Regions from separate parts of the Synergistes jonesii genome, predicted to be linked through region 3. Evidence: riboswitches for the same ligand, from Rfam matches in the RefSeq annotation. Region 3 holds a riboswitch; each other region holds the start of a gene.
The links. Region 3 has a riboswitch for cobalamin ahead of EH55_RS10265 (TonB-dependent receptor plug domain-containing protein). Riboswitches for the same ligand answer to the same signal wherever they lie in the genome.
Positions count from the first base shown of each region.

Region 1 (4,063 bases), on a different contig from region 3:
GATATTTCCCTTGCGGTTTCAAGAGCGGGGCGCAGGTCGTTATCTCCGGAGAGAAGATAGATCGATTCATACGTCTGCATGGCTGCGGCCTTGACTATGTTGACGGCGATATTGACGTCGGTCATTTTTTCTTCGTGAGATGTAAATTTCTTCTTACAGAATTCTTCGCGCCCGCTGCGGCAGGGCTTGTTGCATTTGACCATGCTGGTACGGTCTTTTTTAAGGAATTTTCCTAAAACGACCTTGCAGCCGACGCTTTCATTCATGAGGACATAAACCTGGTGCCTCTTCTTGCGGTCGGGGTTCCAATCCGTATAGGCCGTGAAGTAGTAAACGTCGGCAAGTTCTTCATTTGGAAGGAGGATGAGTTTTGAAAAACGCCACAGATCGAGCCATTTATATTTGCGAAAGTCTTTTCTTGTGTCAAGCGAATGATAAAGGTTGAAGCCGTCGATGAAAAAGGCCGCTTTTCTCAAAGGAAATCACTCCTAAAAAAAGACCCCGCGTCCGCACTCCAATTCGAAGCCGAGACCGACCGGGGGGCTGTGGGCTATTCGCCACAGGGCTTATTGTATGGATAAATATATCATGGATACTGGTATAAAACAATATTTTTAGTGTTTATTCATAATTTTCAGTAAATAAAGACTGACATAGACTGACATCGCAAAAAGAGTTCCTCAGAATTAAAGAAGGTACGCTGCCAAAATGGTGTTAAAAGACGTCGCTCTGTGTTCCAATGTGCTCGAAGAATATTATCCTGTTTCGATTTTGTAAACCAGAATCCAGCCGGGGGCGATATGACATCCCCCCTTCCTCGCTTCGATATCGCGACGCCTTTTCCGGGCGGACTTCGACTCTTTGTTGAATTGGCTGGAGATCGAACGTCAAAAGCGCGCGTAACGGCGGTCGACGGAAAGACGATACACGGCGTCGGCGAATAAGTAGAAACAGAGCGATGGAAACCCGTTTGGTTTTTCCCGTCAAAAAAATGATTTGACAAAGCCGTCGGCAGGTGGTAGTTTAGCATTGATGTGTAATATAGCATCTTAATAAAGACATATCCGCGGAGTTAGGGAATCCGGTGAGAAGCCGGAACGGCCCCTGCCACCGTAATCGGCAAGCGGAGAGCGCGTACGTCGCCTCCGCAGACCGAGCCGCATTCAGCCACTGTCGAAAGATGGGAAGGCGCGGCCCGGGGAACCGAGAGTCGGGAAACCTGCCGCGCGATATACGGGCTTCAAGCGCGCAGAGGGCGCAGACAGCGGCTGACCGGCGAATAAAGACTGTGTAATTCTACGCGGGAGACGGCGTTTGCACCTCTCCCGCGTAATTTTTATATGTTCGGAGGTCGTCGCTTTGCAGAAGAAAATGTATCTCGTACTTTTGCTCCTTTTATCGTTCGCCCCGCTAACGGCGCCGCCGCCCCGCATATGCGCCGCGGAGGAGCCGGTGCGGCTGCCAGAGGAGCGGGTCACGGCGGACTCCGAAGAAGAGGACAAGCTGCTCCTCTCGCCCGGCACCGTCTCCGTCATCAAGCCCCAGGAGATGAAGGGGGAGCAGAAAAACCTTCCCGAACTTCTCAAGCAGGTCCCGGGGCTGCACGTGATAGAGCTCAAGGGGCGCGGCGCCTATACTACCGTCTCCGTGCGCGGCAGCACGCCGTCGCAGGTGGCCGTATACGTCGACGGCGTACTGATGAACCTGGGCAGCGAGGCGGCCGTCGACCTCTCCACGATCCCCGTGGAAAACGTCGAGCGTATCGAAGTCTACCGCGGCTACATCCCGGCGCGCTTCGGCGGCGCGTCGATGGGCGGCGTAATCAACATCATAACGAAAAAGCCCGACGACAGGGGCGGCGGCACGCTGCTTGCAGGCGGCGGCTCCTACGGCCGCTTTCTCGCAAACGCCGCCTACAGCACGAAATTGGGGGACGGCGCGCTCTTCGTCGGCGTAACGCGCGACCAGGCGAGGGGAGACTTCACATACCTCAACACCCGTAACGAATACGACCAGAACGACGACTACGAGGTCAAACGCAAAAACAACTCCTACCAGAACAGCGACGCGCTCGTCAAATGGCAGAACGAAAACTGGACCATAGAAGGTGCGTGGAAGCGCAACGACCGCGACCTGCCTCTGCCGGTGATGGGCATAGAGAGCGACAGATACTGGGAGCCGACCGCCGTGCAGGTCACAGACCAGTGGAACTTTGCGGCGACGCACCGCCGCAAGATAGGAGAGCTCGACCTCGGCGTCCGCCTCGAATACCTGCGTCAGGAGAAAAAATACGACGACCCTAAAGACGGCGACAACCAGTTCGGACTGCCCGGCTCGTCGTATAAACACAACAGATACGAGACTGACCGCTACGGCGTCGCGATAGACGGCTCCCTGCCGGCGGGGGACAGCCACCTCTTGGAATTCCTCTGGAACTGGTACGACGAAACGCTCCGCACCAAGGGCGACGTCATAAACTACTTCGCCGGAATTGAAAAACATACGCGCTACGCCTGGAACGGGCAGGTACAGGACACGATAAGCATAGGCGCCAAAGATAAATTCTGGCTCACGCCGATAATACGCTGGAACCACGCCGACGGCCGCACCGAATTTTCCGGCGGGGCGGCGCTCAACTACAAATTCGACGAACATTGGAGCGCGAAAGTTACATACGGCGGCTACAACCGCGCGCCCAACATGTACGAACTCTACGGCGACGGCGCCTTCGTCATACCTAATCCGCGGCTCGACTGGGAGGAGGGGACGCAGTGGGACGCCGGCGTCACCTGGAAGGGAGACCTGTTCAAAGGCAGAAGCGAAGTCACCCTCACATATTTTGGCAGCCATGTGGACAACCTGATAGAATACTTCGTCGTCAATCCGCGCTACGCACGCTATGAGAACGTGGGCAAAGCGCACATCAAGGGCCTTGAGCTGGAAGGCTCGATAAAATGGGACGACTGGGAAGTCTACGGCTCCGCCACCTGGATGGACGCGGTGAACAAAACTCCCGGAGCCTACGACGGCATGAGGATCCCCAACCGCCCCGAATACGAGGGCTTCCTGCGCGTCGCACGCAACAACCTGCTGAAAAACAAGCGGCTCTCGGCCTTCGCCGAGGCGCGCTACATCGGCAACAACTTCTATGACCGCAACCAGGAGGTCAAACAAGACGACCTGCTCACCTTCGGCGTAGGCCTGTGCTACAGCATAAAAGACGACCTCAAACTCGTCGTCGGCGTGGACGACATATTCGACAAGGGGCCGGACGTCCTCTTCCTCGCCGAGGGCTACGGGCCGGACCGTACAATGTGGTACCCGCTGCAGGGGCGCACCTTCTACGCGTCGCTGATATGGACGTTTTAAAGAAAGGGGCAAAGGAAAATGAAAACCCGCGCACAGAAATTTAAGATACTCTTATCGGCGCTGCTCGTAATTCTGCTCGCGGCGGCGGGCGCCTCCGCCGACCTGCTCTTCACGCGCCAGACCACCTACAGCGACCCGGTCTCGCTCGGCATCATCACGGGCTCGCAAGCCCCCTTCTCGCCGCTGCAGTCCAACATGGGCGGCAACCAGGGCAACGGCATCCGGCCATTCCTCGACGCGGAGGGCAGACTGCGCGTAGCGCTCACATTCTACACAGGCGTCGGTGGCTCCACGCCGGACGTGGTAGACGTCTTCGACCCGGGGCCGAGAAGCGCTTGGACCGTCCCCTCCAACTGGAACAGGCCGCTCAAACAGTTCACCTGCTCGGTGAAAAACATCCGCGCGATGGCCACGATAGGCAACTACCTCTACGCGACCGGCTACGACAAGGCCGTCATCTCGCGCGTCGTGATGACGAACGACGCCTACGCGGAAAACAAAGTATGGGCGCACCCTGAAATAAGAGGCAAACACGGCGAGGGGCTCTTCTCCTACAACGGATATCTCTACGCGATAATAACGGACACCGCCGGCGACCCGATGCAGCCCAGCGTCGCCTATGGGCCGAACCAGATATGGAAATTCGACAAAGACCTCAACGTGATAGCCAGCGCCGACATGACAGGGCGCAACA
Region 1 covers NZ_JMKI01000031.1:136,018-140,080, forward strand. The annotation lists gene EH55_RS06980 (NYN domain-containing protein) at 1-476, opposite strand, end outside; cobalamin riboswitch at 1,000-1,241, shown strand; gene EH55_RS06985 (TonB-dependent receptor plug domain-containing protein) at 1,360-3,369, shown strand; gene EH55_RS06990 (hypothetical protein) at 3,388-4,063, shown strand, end outside.
Region 1: linked by a shared signal. The riboswitch ahead of EH55_RS06985 (TonB-dependent receptor plug domain-containing protein) and the one ahead of EH55_RS10265 (TonB-dependent receptor plug domain-containing protein) in region 3 are both predicted to bind cobalamin.

Region 2 (4,063 bases), on a different contig from region 3:
TCGCGCCGCGAAGCATTACGACGTGCCCGTGCTCTGCTCGATGAGCTTCATGGGCGGAGTGAACGCCGCCGGCAAAAAGCCGAAAAAGGCTCACACGATGATGGGCAACTCCGTCAAGGATATAGTGGACGCCGCCGTCGAACTCAAGGTGGACGCGATAGGCATCAACTGTTCGATGGGCCCCGTCGACGCGCTGCCGGTGCTCAGGGAGTACAGGGAAACCACCGATCTGCCGCTGGTCTTCAAGCCGAACGCGGGAAAGCCGAAGATGGGCGACGGGCAGGCGGCCGGCGCCGAGTTCGACATCGAAACCTTCGCCGACGACGTGCTGCCCGCGGTGGACGCCGGAGCGACGTACATCGGCGGCTGCTGCGGCTCCAACCCGGCCTACATCAAGCGCCTCGCCGAAAAGGTCAGGGCGAAGCTGGAAGCCGAAGGCTAAAAAATAAAATTTCGCACAGGTACGACGCGCCGCGGTCAAAAACGCGGCGCGCCCTTTTTGCCTGAATAAAACTCCCGGCTAAGCTGGGAGATCCTTTTTTGTCGTCAGACAGGCGCGAAAATTTTTCCGGTGTCCGTGCCTGATAAGTTTTTTAATCGTCCGCCTCCGTGGCGGCGATATTTTTCTCCTCTTCCGGCGCGGCGCACTATAAAATAGTGTATATAAGAGTATAAATATATACTGTAACAGATTATAATGTTAAAATATACTTGAACATTCGCTTGAATGTTAATATAATAATTGAAGTATAGGGTTTTTAAAATAAATATTTCAATTATAGTTTTTTGGGCTTAGAACAGAAGCGGAACGGACAGGGGGCTTGGGCATGTACACCGCGAATGAAGCACAGCTGAAGGCGTTTAAGAAGGAGCACGCTTATCTGAAGACAAAGCTCGACCTTGGGAAGGAGATACTTTGGTTAACAAGATCTGAATGCATCAAGGCGGGGCCGAGCGTCGAGGAAACGCTCGCTATAGTGAAGGACGCGATGACAGCGCACGGGAAGAAAGAGTACGAGATGCCGGCAAAGATAGGAATACATCCCTTCGAGGACGTATTTTTCCATGCGATGCCGGCCTACGTCCCCGGCAAAACGGCCTGCGGTATGAAATGGATAGAGTGCTTCCCACGCAACCCGCGAGAATATGAGCTGCCGCAGACTACGGGGCTGCAGATAATGAACGACGTGATGACGGGCGTGCCGGTCGCCGTTATGGACTGTACGTGGCTGACCGCGATGAGGACCCCGGCCGTCACGGCGCTCGCGGCCGCCGCGCTGCATCCGGATGCAAAGACCTTCGGCATGTTCGGCTGCGGCGTGCAGGGTGTCGGGCACGTCCGCTTCGTCGCGAAGACGCTGAAGAAGCTTGAGCGCATATATATCTACGACAAATATCCGGAGTGCATGGACCGGCTGATGGCGCAGGTGCGCGGCGAGGTCGGCGTGCCGATAGTCAAGGCGAAGAGCGTTGAGGAGGCCGTCAAGAGCTGTGAGGTGCTGAGCTCTGCGACGTTCATCGTGCGCAAGCCGATGGCTATCGCGAAAAAGGAATGGGTACGGAAGGGGCAGACGATTCTGCCGTGCGACCTCAACACTTTCTGGGAACCGTCGATCGCGCTTGAGGCGGACAAGTATATCGTCGACAGCTCCGACGAGCACGAGCTCTTCAATGAAATGGGCTACTTCCCCGACGGGCTGCCGAAAATTTTCTGCGAGACGGGCGAGATGCTTGCCGGACTGAAGGAGGGGCGCGCGAAGCGCGGCGAATTGATAGTCTGCAGCAACATAGGAATTTCCACGAACGACATAGCAATGGGTCAAGCGATTCTTTCGCGCGCCCTCGAAATGGGAATCGGCACGAAGATGAAGCTGTAGCGCGGGTGTCTTTTAAGGGCCGGATTTTTTTGAGCGGCGCGTCCGGCATGGGTGGGTCGGCCCAGTTGTCGTGTACGCCTATTTGTTATCAGGCGGCCGCGCGCCGCCTGATATCTGTTTGCCTGAATAAAACTCCAGGCTAAGCCGGGAGTTCCTTTTGCGCGGCGCTGGCCGAAAAATACTTGAGAAAACCGCTGAAAGCCGCTGAATTATATGTTATGTCGGCGGCATTCTGCTATAATTACGGAAACAATAAAATATTGTCTCTCAGGGGAAGGGAAACCGGTGCGTATTTTCTATGCCGGTGCGGCCCCGCCACTGTAGCTCGGACGAAAGCGAAAGGATGCCACTGGATTTTTCCGGGAAGGCTCGCGATTAGGATGAAGGGAAGCCAGGAAACCTGCCTGTGAGAGCTCAAGGGGGGATCCGTTTGCGCGGGCGAACGTCTTCACAGCAGGCTCGGAGTTTATGGGCCTGCTGCCGGCAGACACGGTAAGGACACGGGGGATCGCTTCCGGGTCTTTTTTTATGGGCTCCGGAACTTTTTCCGGATAGGTTTTGAAAGGACGGTAAAGAATCGTGAAATCATTTGTAATAGCGCTCGTAACGTTTACACTCGTAATGTCAGGCGTCGCCTACGCCGGCGCGCCGAAGGACAAGCCGGACAAAAAGGGCGTCCTGATCGTCGCCTTCGGCACCTCGATGCCGGATGCGAGAAAGGCGATCGACAACCTCGTCAATTCCGCTAAGGCGGCCTTCCCGGGGACGGAGGTGCGCCTCGCCTATACGTCGAACATCATCCGTAATAAGATAGCCAAGGAGCAGAAGGTCAATATCCCGACGCCGACGTCGGCCCTCGCTCAGATGAACGACGAAGGTTTCACCCACGTATACGTGATGCCGACGCATATCATACCCGGGGAAGAGTACGACGACATTTCGGGCGTGGTTAACGGCTTCGCGGCGATAAAGGGAAAGTACGAATTCAGGGAGCTGAAGCTCGCGCGCCCCTATCTCTCGTCAGCCGACGACTGCGACGCGATGGCCGATATCCTTGTAAAGCGCTTCGCGAAGGATCTCGCGAACGCCGGGACGGAGATCGTCCTTATGGGGCACGGCACGCCGCATCACGCGGCAAACGCCATGTACAGCCAGCTTCAGCTCTCGCTCGATAAGAAGGCCCCCGGGCGCTTCACGCTCGGCACAGTAGAAGCGGCGCCGATGATCGAAGACGTCGTCGCGCGCCTCAAACACAACACAGCCGTAAAGTCGCTCGTTATTTCGCCTCTCATGATCGTTGCGGGCGATCACGCTAACAACGACCTCGCCGGCAGGGATGACCCCGAGTCATGGTACAACCAGCTGAAGGGTGCCGGCTACAAGGATATCAAGGCACACTTGGTCGGGCTCGGGGAGGATGAAGGGATAGCGAAGCTCTTCGTAGCAAAGATAAAGGATATGATGAAATAAAAATGACCGACGCCGAAGAGCTTTCGAGGCACAGGGGAAAACTCAGCGGCAAGCGCCTGCGGTTGGCGGCGCTGCTCTGCCTGCTGCTCTTTATCTCCGCGCTTTGGAGGCTCGGCGCGGGCGAATGGGACATACCGGCCGCCCGCGTCGCGGCGCTGTTGAATCCCTTTTTGGACGAAAGCATGGGCGCGTCGCCGGAGGCTCTTGTCGTAAGGAGCATCCGGCTGCCCCGCTTTTTTGCCGCCGTCGGCTGCGGCGGGCTTCTCGCCGCGTCCGGAGCGGTGCTCCAGGGGTTGCTTACTAACGCGCTCGCAGAGCCCTATACGCTCGGGATTGCGGCGGGTGCGGCGTTCGGAGGCGCGCTCGGCTTTTTTCTCGACTCGTATGCGGTGGTGCCGATGGCTTTTTTAGGCGCGATGTCCTCGCTGTGGCTCGTCAGCCTCATAGCCGCGCGCAGCGGAGGAGGCGCGTCCAGCATCGTTCTCGCCGGCGTCGTCATGAACGCGATACTCTCCGCCGGCGTGACGTTCCTCAAGGCGATCGCGGACGACCGCCTCGGAGCGATAGTCCTCTGGCTGATGGGCAGCCTTTCGGGGGCGTCGCCGTCGGCGGCCGTCATAGTCTGGTGCTCGTCTCTTATATTGTTCGTCCCCGCCTTTGTCTGCGCGCGCCAGATCGACGCCTGCTCGCTCTCCGAGGGGCAGGGCGAACTGCTC
Region 2 covers NZ_JMKI01000054.1:3,330-7,392, forward strand. The annotation lists gene EH55_RS12355 (homocysteine S-methyltransferase family protein) at 1-442, shown strand, start outside; gene EH55_RS12360 (ornithine cyclodeaminase family protein) at 828-1,877, shown strand; cobalamin riboswitch at 2,086-2,299, shown strand; gene EH55_RS12365 (sirohydrochlorin cobaltochelatase) at 2,457-3,347, shown strand; gene EH55_RS12370 (FecCD family ABC transporter permease) at 3,350-4,063, shown strand, end outside.
Region 2: linked by a shared signal. The riboswitch ahead of EH55_RS12365 (sirohydrochlorin cobaltochelatase) and the one ahead of EH55_RS10265 (TonB-dependent receptor plug domain-containing protein) in region 3 are both predicted to bind cobalamin.

Region 3 (4,063 bases):
CCCTCCTGTGTTTTTTATTTCAAAGCGGCCGCGCCGCCCTAAAATTCCCACGTTAAGGTCGCGTAAAATGTACGTCCCTGAAGCGGATACCACATGGTCCTTTCCGGTCCGTTTTTGACCGAGTACATCTTCAATTCCGGCCCTTCGTCGAATATGTCGTCGACGCCGAGCGTCAGCTTCAGCCTTTCCCTTATGCGCCAGTGCAGCCCCACGCCGACGGTGAAGAGGTCGTCCATCTTGATCGAACCCGCCGTGTCGTAGTAGTTCTCTCCGATATAGCGCAGCTCGGCGAAGGCCGTCGCGGCGTCGTCCTTCAGGAACTTTCTTGAAAGGCGCAGGTAGCCCTCCCACTCCGGCCTGTTCGGCAGAGGCTGTTCCTCGCGGTAGTCCTCGGTGGCGTTCTTGGCGTCGGTCCACGTCGCCGAGAGCTTCACGTCCCATTTGTCCCACGCGGCGCGCCCCTCGAACTCTATGCCGTTAACGCGGGCCTTGCCTATGTTTATGTACTGCCCGTAGCGCGGGCTCGTCATGACGAATTCGATGAGGTCGTTCGAACGGCGTCCGAAGTAGGTCAGCGAAGCGGAGGCGTCGGCGCCCGCGAGCTTTCCCTTCCAAGATACGCCGAGGTCCCACTGGCTGCCGTCCTCCCAGCCGAGATTTTCGTTCGGTCTGACGAAGGCGCCGTCGCCGTAGAGCTCGTAGAGGTTGGGGGCCCTGTTGTAGCTGCCGCCCGAGGCCCTGATCGTCCAGCCGCGCGGCAGCTCCTTGGAGAGGGCCGCGCCGAAGGAAAATTCGCCGTCGCCGCCCCACATGTTCCAGCGTACGATGGGCGTGAAGGTCAGAGTGCCGTCTTTGCTGAGGCTTATAGTGTCCTGCAGCTGCACGTCGGCCGCCTCTCTGCGGAAATCGGAAGTCCCGCCGAAGGTCGTGACGATGTCTCCCTCCGCCCTCAGCTTTTCTTTTGAATAATCTGCTAAGAATTCGACGAGGTGGTTTTCTCCGAGCCGCCACGCGCCGTCTATCGCAAATCCATACCTGTCCGTCGCGTACTCGTTGTGCTGCTCGCCCCAGCCTCCAAGGACGTTCTCCTCGTCGTCGTACTTTTTATTCTGATGCAGATATTCGGCCTTTATCCCCCAGTCGACGGCGCCGCTTTTGAAACGGCGCGAGATCGAGAAGTCGGTCTGTTTCGTGTCGAGCTGCGCGCCCTGTGGGCTGTCGTCCCTGTCCGCGCCGGGCGCGGCGTACGGAAGGTCGCGGTCGCTGCGCTTCCAGCCGAAGCGCGCCGACCAGTCGTCGTTTTTCCATTTGAGCAGGACGTCGGAATTTTTATAGCCGTTGTTCTGGCGCTTCGCCCTGTAATCATCCTCCGGCGTGTAGGGGGTATTGTTGTCGTTCGTGTATTCGAAGTCGCCGTCCGAGCGCTCGTAATTCGCCCCGATAAAGAAAGAGCCGCCGCCGAGCGGCATAGCGTAGGAGAGGCTCGTATTGAATTTGCCGTAGGAGCCCGCGCCCAGTGAGAGGGCTCCGCCGGCCTTGTCGGGCGTCTTCGTTATGATGTTTATCACGCCGCCCATCGACGCTCCGGCGAAGCGCGCCGGGACATAGCCGCGATAGATTTCTATCCTCTCGACGTTCGCCGTGGGAATCGCCGAGAGGTCTACTGCAGATTCCCCGCCTAAATTCATCAGGACCCCGTCGACGAAGACGGAGACCTCGGCGGCGGTGCTGCCGCGCACCGACGCGACAGTGTAGGCGCCGCGCCCCTTGCTCTCGACGACGTGAAGGCCGGGAACTTCTTTCAACAGCTCCGGCAGGTTTTTGTGCTCGCCCTCCATCTCTTCGGGCCTGACCACGGAGACAGTGCCGGGGGATAAGAGAGATGCGTCTTCTTCCGCCGCCGCCGTCACCTCTTCCTCCGGCAGCTGAATCTCTTCAGCCGCGCCCTCGCCGGCGTAAGGCGGAGCCGTGCAGATAAGCGATAAGGCGATGAAAAATGAAATGACGCGCGCTTTGTGTCGCAAGAGAACGACCTCCGTGAATAAATATACGCGGGAGGATTTCGCATCGTCTCCCGCGTATCGTTCTCACGGTCAGCCGCTGCCCCGCACCTCCTGCGCGCTAAAGCCAAGTTCTCCGCAGCAGGTTTTCCGACTTACGTTCATCCTAATCGCGCGCCTTCTCGCTGTATGCAATGGCATTATGCGCTTTCGTCCCGATCACGGCGGCAGGGGCCGTTCCGGCTTTTGACCGGATTCCCATACTCCGCAGAAAATATTCAACTTTTACAGTATAAAAAATATCATTGCCCCCGTTATTTGTCAAATGGCGCGACGCCGCTGATGCAAGCCGGGGGAAGGAGCGGGACGTTTATGAAATGGAAGCGCTCCGCCGGCTGACGAAGCCGGCGGAGCGCTTAAGGAGAGACGGCTCTATCCAAGAAGGCGGGATACTGCGCTATCCCGCCAAGATAGCTTGTTCTACCGCGGCCTTCCGCGCAGGAATTGTGCTTCGGCCGCCGTTGTGCCGCAAAAATAAAAAATAATAAAACCTTATAAGCTTTTCCTCGGCCGCGGCGCGCCGGTTGTGCGGACCGACGCGCGCCGCCTTGGATTTGACAGTGTGTGTGGTTTTTCAGTCCGTTATGTTTCGCGTGCGTTTGTGAAGAGCAGCCTTTCCATTGACGCCGTCAGCGCTTTGGCCGCAGACGTCGGAGTAATTGCCCCCTCGATCACTCTCCTTTCTATCTCTTCCCTGCATTTTGTGAGCTCCGCGCAGCGGGCTATCCTGTTTTGAAGATATTCGCCGGCCATCGCGCGGACCCATTCGATTGTTTGTTCTTTGCGCCGCTTTATGAAGATTCCCGACTTCGTGACGTTCTCACGGAAATCTTCTATTACGCTCCACATCTCCGGTATACCTTCGCCGGTGATCGACGAACAGGTGTATGCCTTCGTCTTCCAGCCTTCGGTAGGCTGGCGCAGATAGTGGAGTATCTGCTCGTAATCGGCGCGCGCCATCAGGGCCTTCATTTTGTTGTCGCCGTCGGCTTTGTTGACGAGTATGCTGTCAGCCAGCTCGATTATTCCCTTTTTTATGCCCTGAAGCTCGTCGCCGGCGCCTGTGATGACGATGACGAGAAAGTAATCGACCATCTGGCGCACCATCGTTTCGCTTTGCCCGACCCCCACCGTTTCCACAAGTATCGTGTCGTAGCCGGCAGCTTCGCAGAGCAGCATCGTTTCGCGGCTTTTTCTCGTGACGCCGCCCAGCGAACCGCCGGAGGGAGAGGGTCTGATAAAAGCGTTTTTCTGCCGCGCAAGGTTCTCCATGCGCGTCTTGTCTCCGAGTATGCTGCCCCTTGTAAGCGAGCTCGAAGGGTCTACCGCGAGCACAGCGACTTTGTGCCCGTTTTTCGTCAGATACGTCCCGAACGCTTCAATGAAAGTGCTTTTCCCTGCGCCCGGTACGCCCGTCACCCCTACGCGCATCGCCCCGCCGCTGTAGGGCAGTATCCTCTGGATGATTTCCTGTCCCAATTCAAAGTGCTTCGGCGCGTTGCTCTCGATTACCGTGATCGCGCGCGAAAGCGTGACGCGGTCTCCGGCGATTATCCCGTTCGCGTAATCCTCCGCAGTGAGCGCGCTCCGCAAAGGGAGCGCCTGACCGCCGCGCTGCGCCTGTACGTTGCAGTCCGGCGAAAGCGGCACTCCCGGCATCACGGAGCAGGCGTATTCGGAACCCGCGTCCTCCGGCTGCCATTCGAGGCGCCCCGTCCGCTTAGCCGCGCTGAGGGATTCTGTCCCCATTTTTAAGCGCTGACTCTCGTCGCGAGACGCTTGTTCAGTATCGTCAGCATCTCTTTCGCGGCGACGGGGATCACCGTCCCGGGGCCGAATATCGCGGAGGCTCCGTGGTCGTAGAGGAACTGATAGTCCTGAGCCGGTATTACGCCGCCGGCCACGACCATGATGTCGCCTCTACCGCGCTTTTTAAGTTCCTCGACGAGCTGTGGCAGAAGCGTTTTGTGCCCGGCGGCGAGCGAGCTCATGCCGACGATGTG
Region 3 covers NZ_JMKI01000038.1:42,345-46,407, reverse strand. The annotation lists gene EH55_RS10265 (TonB-dependent receptor plug domain-containing protein) at 39-2,024, opposite strand; cobalamin riboswitch at 2,124-2,308, opposite strand; gene meaB (methylmalonyl Co-A mutase-associated GTPase MeaB) at 2,643-3,809, opposite strand; gene scpA (methylmalonyl-CoA mutase) at 3,812-4,063, opposite strand, start outside.

Region 4 (4,063 bases), on a different contig from region 3:
AAGCGCATAACGGAGGAGATGGGACAGCGATGAAAGCGAATTTTTCTTATTCCCAGGTCACTGAAAAGACGATCGAAGACCTGATCTCCGTATTTGGCGGCTCCGGTGTCTCAGTAGATAAAGAAAAGGTGGCGGCATATTCCAAAGACGAAGTCGCCGTGCATTTGTGGGACAAAAATTACGAAGCGGAAGTCGTCTGTTTCGCCGAGAACGCCGAGCAAATATCGGCACTGATGAAATATGCGAACCGACACCGCATCCCCGTGACGCCACGCGGCGCCGGCACAGGACTTTCAGGCGGCGCCGTCCCGGCGTATCGTGGAATAGAACTCTCGCTGGAACGGATGAACAGAATACTCGAATTAGACGCGGCGAACCTCACGATGACCGTCGAACCCGGCGTCGTCACCGCAGAGATAAACAAGACGGCAGCCGCCGCCAACCTGATGTATGCTGGCGACCCGTGCAGCGGAGACGCTTCCTTTATCGGCGGCAATGTCGCGGAAAACGCTGGCGGCAACAAGGTTGTGAAATACGGCGCTACCGGCAACCACGTCTTAGGCATGGAAGTGGTGCTGCCCGACGGCTCTATTTCCTGGTTCGGCGGCAAAAGACGCAAAGACGTTACCGGCTATGACTTCGTCCATCTCATGACAGGCTCGGAAGGTACTCTTGGGATCATCACTAAAATAATACTACGCCTGCTGCCGAGTTATTCATTCGCAGCGGACCTGCTTGTTCCCTTCGATAGCGTGAAAAGGGCTATCGACGCAGTGCCTGCCGTGATAACGAAGGGGAAGACGATTCCATGTTCCATTGAATTTATGGACAAGTGCTCCATGATGCTGACGGAACAATACCTCAGGACGAAATTTCCATTTTCTCACGAAGCGGAGGCCCACCTTATTTTGCAGTTCGAAGGCAACGACCGTGAATCTTTAGCTGACGAGATAGAGAAAATAGGCGATATCTGCATGGAAGAAGGAGCCCTGGAAGTCTTTGTCGCCGACAATAGGACGACGAGGGATAAGCTGTGGAAGGGGCGCAAAAGCGCCGCCGAGGCTGTGTGGTCGTATGCTCCGACACAGATCGCAAACGAAGATATAGTGATACCGGCGAGCGAGATCGCCGTTTTTATGGAAGGGCTGGAGAAAATCAGCCGTGCCGACAGCGTAAAGTATGCCGCTTACGGTCATGTCGGAGACGGGAACATGCACGTAACTCTCTACGTTGAAGAGGAAAATAAAAACTGGCGCGAGATCATCGAGAAGGCACGCCGAGATATGTACGACATGGTCAAAAGGCTGGGAGGCACTCTGACTGGCGAGCACGGAGTCGGCCTCAAGCGTCTTATGTACGCGCCGCAGTTCCTTGACGCGGCGCAGGTCGAGCTGATCCGCCGGGTGAAGCTCGCGTTCGATCCAAACAACATACTCAATCCGGGCAAGATAGTACCCTGGACTTAGCCTCCTGTACTGAGAAACGTTCCCAAGGGCGTGTAAAAACGTCGAAACGCCGGTGTCAGCGAAAGAGTGGCTTCGGCGCTTTTTATTTTCCCTTTTCACAGCCTAAGCGTGCTTTTTCTTATCATTTGCGGCCAGTTGACGTTTTATGCTAATGTTTTATATAAAAATATATAATTTTCAGAATGAAACAATAATTTATCATACTGTAATCCTCTTGTTATCAAAAAAAGAAATTTTGCTCGAATTTTAATAAAAAGCTTGACATTTATAAAATAAGAGGATATATTCGATTTAATAGAACAAGCGGCGCGAAAGCAAGGGAATTTGGTTAAAAACCAAAGCGGCCCCGCCACTGTAGCCACGACGAAATCGCGATATCACTGGACGGCCTCTGGGAAGATGCGATAGTAGGATGAATGGGAGCCAGGAGACCTGTTCGCGCTGCCGGGGGAATAGATCTGCGCGGGCGGATTATGTTTCGTGTATCATCGTCTTAGAATGTGCGGTGAACGTTGTTGCTGTCTGCGCGGAATCTTGGTTTATGCAGGCGGCTTTTTTATTCCCAGCCCCTGCGGCAGATGGCGTATTATATCTTGACAATAAAATGATTTTACTAATAAATGTTAAGATGTTATATTTACTTTAGTACATTTAATGAAGCAGGGAGGCGGGAAAAAGATTCATCTCAGTGTGCGTCGTTTAAAACGTTGGTTAGGCGTCATGCGGATAGCATGACTAATGCTGAAAATATGAGGGAGGATGAATGATTTGATTAAATTGTTCGGGAAAGGCGCCTGGCTTTTAAAGGGAGCGGTTCTGGTGGAGGACGCCGATAAGAAGAGCGTTCCGCAGCTCAGCGAAGAGCTTCGCGCCGCGGGGCTTGAGCTGCCGGAGAAGCCGTCCTTCGATAAGAAGAGCGCCGCGCGCGGAACGATAGCGGCCAAGATCATCGCGGAACACAACGCCTCCGGCACAGAGGATGATTACAGGCTTCGTTTCGACAGCCTTGCGTCGCACGATATCACCTACGTCGGCATAATACAGACGGCGCTTGCAAGCGGCATGAAAAAATTTCCCGTGCCGTACGTCATGACGAACTGTCATAATTCGCTATGCGCAGTCGGAGGGACGATCAACGAGGACGATCATCTTTTCGGGCTCTCCGCCGCGAAAAAGTTCGGTGGGGAATTCGTGCCGGCGCATCTTGCCGTCATCCATTCATATGTCAGAGAGATGATGTCGGGCTGCGGCAGGATGATTCTCGGCTCTGACAGCCATACCCGCTACGGCGCGCTTGGAACGATGGGCGTAGGGGAAGGCGGCCCGGAGCTTGTAAAGCAGCTTGTGGGGCGCACCTATGATTTGCCGCGCGCCGACGTCGCCGCGGTTTATCTTACAGGCGCGCCGAAACCGGGCGTCGGACCTCAGGATGTGGCGCTGGCGATAATAGGCGCGGTTTTCAAAAACGGTTTTGTGAAGAACAAGGTCATGGAGTTCGTCGGCCCGGGTGTTTCAAAGCTTCCCGTCGATTTCCGCTGCGGCGTCGACGTGATGACGACGGAGACGGCCTGCTGGAGTTCCGTGTGGCGCACGGATGAAAAGGTAGAGGAGTATTTCAACATACACGGCCGTCCGGACGCCTATAAGAGGCTCGATCCCGACGACGCAGCGTGGTATGACGCGGCTATTGTGGTGGAGCTCGACAAGATCAAGCCGATGGTAGCGCTTCCCTTCCATCCGAGCTGCGTCTACACGATAGACGAGCTCAGCGCGAATCCGCATGAGATATTGAAAAAGGTAGAGGAAGACGCGCGCCGTAAGCTGGAGAATCCGGAGCTTGACCTCGGCCTCACGGAAAAGATAGACGAGAACGGAAAGATTCACGTGGACCAGGGGATAATAGCCGGCTGCTCCGGCGGCACCTTCGACAATGTCGTCGCGGCGGCTCAGATCATGAAAGGGCGCAGCACGGGCAGCGGCGAGTTCGCGCTGAGCATCTATCCCGGAAGCCAGCCGGCCATGCTGGCGCTTACCAACAACGGCTCGATAGCCGACCTTATCGAGGCCGGCGCGGTAGTGAAGACCGCTTTCTGCGGTCCCTGCTTCGGCGCAGGGGACACGCCGGCGAACCGCGGCTTTTCCATCCGCCACACGACGAGGAATTTCCCGAACCGCGAAGGCTCCAAGCCGGGGGAGGGGCAGATATCGTCCGTAGCTCTGATGGACGCGCGCTCTATAGCCGCGACCGCGGCAAACGGCGGCGTGCTGACGTCGGCCGAGCGTTACGGGGAGCTCCTTCATGAGATGCCTTACAGCTTCTGCGGCGATATATATAAGAAGAAGGTCTTCCATGGCTACGGCAAGGGCGACGACGATGTTGAGCTGATATACGGGCCGAACATCAAGCCGTGGCCGAAGGTCTGGCCGCTTGCGGAGAATCTGCTTCTTATGATGGCGTCAGTGATAACGGACCCGGTAACGACTACGGACGAGCTGATACCGTCAGGAGAGACGTCTTCGCTGCGCTCAAATCCGATAAAGCTGGCGCAGTTCGCGCTTTCGCGTAAGGATCCGCTTTACGTGAAGCGCGCCAAAGA
Region 4 covers NZ_JMKI01000031.1:202,652-206,714, forward strand. The annotation lists gene EH55_RS07285 (electron transfer flavoprotein subunit alpha/FixB family protein) at 1-33, shown strand, start outside; gene EH55_RS07290 (FAD-binding oxidoreductase) at 30-1,466, shown strand; cobalamin riboswitch at 1,760-1,920, shown strand; gene EH55_RS07295 (hydratase) at 2,235-4,063, shown strand, end outside.
Region 4: linked by a shared signal. The riboswitch ahead of EH55_RS07295 (hydratase) and the one ahead of EH55_RS10265 (TonB-dependent receptor plug domain-containing protein) in region 3 are both predicted to bind cobalamin.